Linked DNA regions of Rubripirellula tenax. The protein of the gene in region 2 interacts with the protein of the main gene of each other region in a pairwise test. Links are inferred from orthologs where the notes say so. Each region holds a gene or a part of one and is shown on either strand. Other genes may lie near its edges. The genes, in order: nusG and rho.

Region 1 (3,290 bases), on a different replicon or contig from region 2:
CACCGGCGTCGAAATGTTCCGCAAGGAAATGACCGAAGGTCGTGCTGGTGACAACGTGGGCTGCCTGCTTCGCGGTGTAAAGCGTGAAGATATCCAGCGTGGCCAAGTTTTGGCGAAACCAAAGAGCATCATGCCGCACACCAAGTTCGAAGCCGAAGTTTATTGCTTGAGCAAGGACGAAGGCGGCCGTCACACGCCGTTCTTCAGCGGATACCGTCCCCAGTTCTACTTCCGCACCACCGACGTGACCGGAACCGCGAACTTGGTCGGTGCTGAAATGTGCATGCCCGGCGACAACGTCAAAGTGACCGTCGAACTGCACAAGCCGATCGCAATCGATGACGGTGTTCGCTTCGCAATTCGCGAAGGCGGACGCACCGTTGGTTCAGGCGTTGTTACCAAGATTCTCGAGTAAATCGAGAAGAGAGAATAGGATTTAGGCATTAGGTTTGGCGGATTGCTGAACCTGCAGAAAAATCTGGAGCCTCAGGCGACGCACCTGCGTTCGCCTGAGGTTTCAGCCATTAACGCAGTTACCTGGTGCCCCGATTCGGTTGTCTCTTTTTTTAGGAGTGTAGCTCAATTGGCAGAGCTCTGGTTTCCAAAACCAGCGGCTGGGGGTTCGAGTCCCTCCACTCCTGTTTTGATGAATATGCAAAGAAGTTGCCAGCGACCATGATGGATCGATGGTCGATGCGAAACAAACTACCTACTGTAGGAGCCGACGGGTGTCCCGAGACATAGCTGGAACGAACAGTGTTCCTCTGACGAGCGAACTGTTCAAGAACTCCGTTTACAAGCCGAACCAAGGCCGAATCGTTCGCCAATTGACGGCGTTGGCGATTTGGGTCGTCGTCAGCCTTGGATGCTGGTCGCTTTATGGATCGCTGCGAGGCGGCCTGGATTCCGGGTCGTACTTGATTCCGGCGATCCCATCGATCCTGCTGGCGGCTGGACTTTGGTTCGGTTACCGCGTTGTCAATTGGCCGAAGTTCGCCGACTTCTTGATCGCCGTCGAGGCCGAGATGAACAAGGTGACTTGGCCCAGCAAGGATGAACTGATCCGCGCTTCGATCGTCGTCATCCTGACCATTTTCCTGCTTGCTGTCGCCCTGTTCCTATTCGACGTGTTGTGGCAAGCTATTTTCAATTTCCTGGGCGTGACCAGCTAGAGATGACCGAGCGGTTCGCCGCCATCCATCTTTAACCCAATCATTACTGATACCATTGCCCTTAAGCGGTGTTTTCGTGAACCAAGCCGACACATCTGACGATTCCCAAATTCCCGAGCCCGATGAGGCGTTGGTGATTGACTCCGCCAACGACGGGTCCGAATCGGCCGATGCTTCCAAGCCCGCTCCGCCGCCGCCTGCTCCGGTTGATCCCAATGCGCCGCCGGCCGTCGAAGCCGACGGCGATGTGCCGATGAATTGGTACATCTTGAAGGTCGCGTTCAACCGTGAAGACTCCATTGCCGATGCGCTGCGAAAACGCGTCAAGATGGAGGATATGAGCGAGCACTTCGGTGAAATCGTCGTCCCCAGCGAAGATGTGGCAACGTTCAATCGTGATGGCAAACGCCGGGTCACCAAGCGAAAGCTGCTGCCCGGTTACATCATGGTCTACATGCGAATCAACGACGACACCTGGTTCTTGGTTCGCGAAACCGGTGGCATCAGCGACTTCACCGGTGCCGCAGGCAAGCCGATGCCCATGGAAGCCACCGACATCGAACGCTTCATCAACAAGCCCGAGATCGATGACGAAGAAGAAGCACCAATCAAGATTGGCATCCCGTTCAAAGTCGGCGATCGTGTTCGCGTCAAGGAAGGCAATTTCGAAAACCAAGAAGGCGATGTCGACACGGTCGACGAAGCCAATGGTCGAATTACCGTGATCATCAATATCTTCGGGCGCAGTGTGCCGATGGAACTCGATCACTGGCAAGTTGAACCACTGTAGGGATAGGGATTAGGTGTTAGCGAAAGGGTTTTATTTCACAGACAAAACCAAGGTCGAAGCACCACTCCCACGTATCCATTTTCCTAACACCTAAACCCTTCTACCTAACACCTGTCCTCCCATGGCAAAGCAAGTTTCTGGCGTCGCAAAGTTCCAAGTTCCTGGTGGTCAAGCCACTCCGGCACCGCCGGTTGGTACATCGCTCGGTAAGTTCGGCGTCAACCTTGGACAATTCGTCCAAGCGTTCAATGACCGGACGAAGGAATACAACGGCACGCCCATTCCGGTCATCGTGACCGTTTACAACGACCGTAGTTTCGAGTTTGTCACCAAGACCCCACCTGCAGCATCGCTTTTGAAGCAAGCCGCCGGGATCGCAAAGGGCAGTGGTGTTCCGAACAAGACGAAGGTCGCCAAAGTCACCCGCGCCCAGTGTGAAGCCATCGCAGAAACGAAAATGGCCGACCTGAACGCACGCGACATCAGTCACGCTGTGTTGATGATCGAGGGCACCGCCCGCAGCATGGGCATCGACGTCGAAGGCTGATTCGGGTCGAAGAACTTCGCCCCTTGGAACTCTGGATTCGCCAACCGTCAACGTTGGCGAACCCTTTAGGGTAACTGAGCCACCCTAATTGCAATCCGCGGTCTCGGCCGACGATTGGCTCTTGGCATATTGTCGGTCCACGACTAAACTGCGGGGGTATTCAGCGGCGAGCCGTTGAATCGAAAGTATGATCGGAAATAAGCGAGTAGCGTGACTTGAGGTTTTGAGTCGCGTTTTCTGATCGAACCAAGTTGTCAAACGAGTTTGGATTCTCTCAAAACTTGGTTCCAACGGTGCTGGCACGTTCGCCACACCCAAGCTGCTGACCACCGGTTGTGTAAACCGCTCTGGAAAAGTTGCCCGCGTCCCCTGAGTGGCGCCCCGGATTCTGTGACTTTCTTGTTTGTCCAGAGCTAAAAGAACTTTCGGCGTATCAAACGCCAATCCCCGCGTCGCGCGAATCCACCTTTGCAGTCGAGTGGCTGAAGTTGTTTCAGTACCACCAGTGTCAATTGGATTCCGATGACGCCCGATCGGTATCGATCCACCGGGGACCAAATACATCCTTTCAGGAACACGCTGTTGAACAACTTTGAAGAACTCGATCTGATCAAACCCATCAAACGGGCTTTGGCCGAAGAGAATTACGAAACACCGACCCCCATCCAAGCACAAACCATCCCAGCGGCACTGACCGGTTGCGACGTTCTGGGTTGCGCCCAGACCGGAACGGGCAAGACGGCCGCCTTTGCATTGCCAATCTTGAACCGATTGGGCAAGC
Region 2 (3,276 bases):
TGGGACGGTCACTCTGCAGAACGCAGTCTCTGCCTTCGCGGCCAGAGAAGCGCAAGCGATCCAGATCCGGTACGACTTCGAAGGCGAATCGTGGTGCGACACGATCATGCCCGGCGACCCAACGACCAAGATCATTCGCAACCGAATACCCGATGAAGATACTTTTCCGGGCTGAATCGGATTTGCCGCCTCCAATCGCGTTCGGTACCGTTATTTCGATTTGTCACGCTTGTCCGCCAGCGGCTCAGAGTCGCTTCGCTGACCTCGAGGGACTGCAGCACTTCGCCGACCGTCTTGCCGGCGGCGAGGATCGCATCGGCATCTCGCAACTTCTTGACGATCTGCTCTGGGGAATGTCGTTTTCGCTTCTTCATCGAAAGTCCTTTCGCCAATCTTGGCTGGTGAACTTTCAAAACTCATGGATCAGGATTTGGGGAGCATTCCACTGTGGTAGACCACAAGGGTTCAACGTTGGCAACGTAATCGAACCAAAAAACGGCGAGTCCTGATGGTAAGGACTCGCCGCAATCGTCATGTCGACATCAGCGTTCTGAAATGAACGCGATTACTCAGCTAGCTTTTGGTTAAGTCGGAGCAGTTCTAGAACAGCTTCTGCTGTTTCGACGCCCTTGTTGCCGACCTTCCCGCCGGCACGTGCGCGAGCTTGCTCGGCAGTATTGCACGTAAGCAAACCGAAGCCGATCGGCAATCCGCTCTCAACAGCCAAATCCATCAGGGCGCTAGCGACCGTTCGATTGATGTGTTCGTCGTGAGTCGTTTCACCCTTGATCACGCAGCCAAGGGCGAGCACGCCAACAACGTCGTCGTCGTCGATCACGGTTCGAACAACGGTCGGAAGTTCCCACGCGCCGGGCACGCGGACAATTGGAATCAACTCAACTGGATATCCGGCGGCGGCGATAGTGGCGATAGCGCCATCGACAAGCGCGTCACAGATTTCGCCGTTGTATCGGCTTGCCACGACGACGATCTTTCCTTCCGGCAGATCGCCATCGATGCCTGACAGTTCACCATCGCGGGCTTGGGAAGCGGGGAATTTTTCAGTCGACATCTTTTTGGCTCAGTAAGAATTCAGCGTTGTTTTGGGTTTTACATAGACCCGATAGGAGTTGTTTCATTGCGTCGGCAGGCGACAGCGACGCAAAGCTGCGTCGTAAGTTCGTCACGCGACGATATTCGTCGGGATCCATCAGCATTTCTTCGCGGCGAGTTCCGCTTTGACTGATGTCGATCGCTGGCCAAATGCGTTGGTCGACGAGTTCGCGATCCAGGACGATTTCCAAATTTCCGGTCCCTTTGAATTCTTCAAAGATGACGTCGTCCATTCGACTTCCCGTATCGACAAGCGCGGTCGCCAGGATGGTGAGCGAACCGCCCTCTTCGACTTTGCGGGCGGATCCGAACAGGGCTTTCGGTTTCTGCAGCGCACCGGCGTCAAGTCCACCGGTCAACAGCTTGCCGGTCGATTCGCCTTCTGAGTTGTGTGCTCGGGCCAGTCGCGTGATGGAGTCGAGGAAGATCACCACGTCGGTGCCCGCTTCGACCATTCGCTTCGCCTTTTCGATCACCATTTGCGCCACTTGAATGTGTCGCTGGGCGGGTTCGTCAAACGTGCTGCTGATGACTTCGCATTGTGGGCCGCGAATTTCGCGTTCCATGTCGGTCACTTCTTCGGGGCGTTCATCGATCAGCAGAATGAATGTGTAGGCGTCGGGATAATTTTTCAACACCGCCCGAGCCATTTGCTGCATCAGGATGGTTTTCCCGGCGCGGGGCGGGCTGACAATCAAGCCACGCTGGCCGAAACCGATCGGCGTCAGCATGTCGACGACGCGCGTCGACATCTCGACCGCATCATGTTCCATGATGATGCGTTTGTTCGGGTGCAGCGGTGTCAGTTCGTCAAACGGGATCACGCTGCCGCGGGAAGAAGGGTCCTGGCGATTGATGGCTTCGATGCGAAGCAATGCAAAGTAACGCTCGTTTTCTTTTGGAGGACGGATTTGTCCGGCGACGTGCGAACCGGTCTGCAATCCGAACCGACGAATCTGGCTTGGCGACACATAGATGTCGTCCGGACACGAGACGTAGTGATAAAGCGGTGATCGTAGGAATCCGAATCCGTCGGGCAGAATCTCGAGGGTACCCTCGCCATACATCAAGCCGTTCGCTTTCATGCGATGCTTGAGGATTCGGAAGATCAACTCTTGCTTTGACGAAACTTGACCGCTCGATTCATCATCGTCCCGAATGACACCTTCGGCGCGTCCAAGTGCGATCAGGTTTTCGAGCGATGACTTTTGTAAGTCGGCAATGTTCCATGTCGGCTGCGCTTCACCAGTGACCGGAATGCCAACTCGTTGCCCAGCCTTGTTGGCTTCGCTAACGATTTCTTCGGGAAGCGATAGCGGGTCGCGTTCCGCATCGAGTTCCCGTATCCGCTCGTCGACTTGCTTGTCGGGGTGTCGGGGACGATTTTGCGATTGCCGGTAGTCGCGATACTCGCGCGGACCCGTTTTTCGATTAGGTCCGGAATTGTCCCGTGAGGGATGCCGGTGAGGAGACATGATTTCGTTGAGAAAAAAGAAGAGAGGAGAAAGGTCTTCGGCGATTGATCGCCGGGAGGGGAATCGTTGAGGAGGAGGAATTGAGGAGTGAGGGAGAGAAGTGTTTTTGGAAGGAGTCTATTTCTCAGATGCAGTGATTGGTTTTCGATTGACGTAAGTTTGAAATCAAGTGGAAGTTCTCGTCGACGGCTGCAATCAGCTCGGCTAGCGAACCGTTGTTGTCAAGGATGAGTGTGCTTCGTTGGCGTTTGTTGGACAGGTCGAGCTGGTTCGCCTCGCGTCGGTTCAGTTCGTGAGCATCCCATCCTCGCTTTGCGGAACGTAGGAGTCGTTGATCGAATTCCGCGTCGACGCACCAAATCGGATCGCAAGCGAGGTCCCATTCGGACTCGAAAAGCAAAGGAACATCCAGTACCGTCGCCACCACACCGCCGCTTGATGCTTGGGCAAGCTTTTCATGGATGAGGACTCGCGTGCGGGGATGAACCACGCTCTCCAGATAGTCTAACTCCGCTCGCTTTGAATCGTCAGCCCCGAAAACCCTCTCGGCCAAGCGTCCGCGGTCAATCTGTCCGTCTTTAGTAACGATTTTGTCGCCAAATCGGCGGACCAGCGCGGTTCGCACCTCTTGTTCGTCCAGGACCCCGCGGGCGATCAGGTCGGCGTTGATCCATGTTGCACCCAGTTC

Evidence for each region.
Region 1: the proteins of rho (region 2) and nusG interact in binary tests that used the Escherichia coli proteins (3 or more experiments, as listed by UniProt). The link is inferred for Rubripirellula tenax from one-to-one orthologs.

What each region holds. Positions count from the first base shown.
Region 1 is NZ_SJPW01000003.1:239,369-242,658, forward strand. What follows is about bases 168-3,132. They hold nusG (transcription termination/antitermination protein NusG), read left to right. Parts: upstream 168-1,302; coding sequence 1,303-1,962; downstream 1,963-3,132. Other genes in these bases: tuf (elongation factor Tu), read left to right, coding at 168-415; secE (preprotein translocase subunit SecE), read left to right, coding at 729-1,172; rplK (50S ribosomal protein L11), read left to right, coding at 2,084-2,509; Poly51_RS11865 (DEAD/DEAH box helicase), read left to right, coding at 3,092-3,132. Outside these bases: more of tuf, read left to right, coding at 1-167; more of Poly51_RS11865, read left to right, coding at 3,133-3,290. UniProt on the Escherichia coli protein: Part of the processive rRNA transcription and antitermination complex (rrnTAC). The complex forms an RNA-chaperone ring around the RNA exit tunnel of RNA polymerase (RNAP).
Region 2 is NZ_SJPW01000006.1:262,356-265,631, forward strand. Bases 326-3,276 are described here. They hold rho (transcription termination factor Rho), read right to left. Parts: upstream 2,589-3,276; coding sequence 1,062-2,588; downstream 326-1,061. Other genes in these bases: ribH (6,7-dimethyl-8-ribityllumazine synthase), read right to left, coding at 566-1,072; coaE (dephospho-CoA kinase), read right to left, coding at 2,713-3,276. In the rest of the region: Poly51_RS21905 (hypothetical protein), read left to right, coding at 1-175. UniProt on the Escherichia coli protein: Facilitates transcription termination by a mechanism that involves Rho binding to the nascent RNA, activation of Rho's RNA-dependent ATPase activity, and release of the mRNA from the DNA template.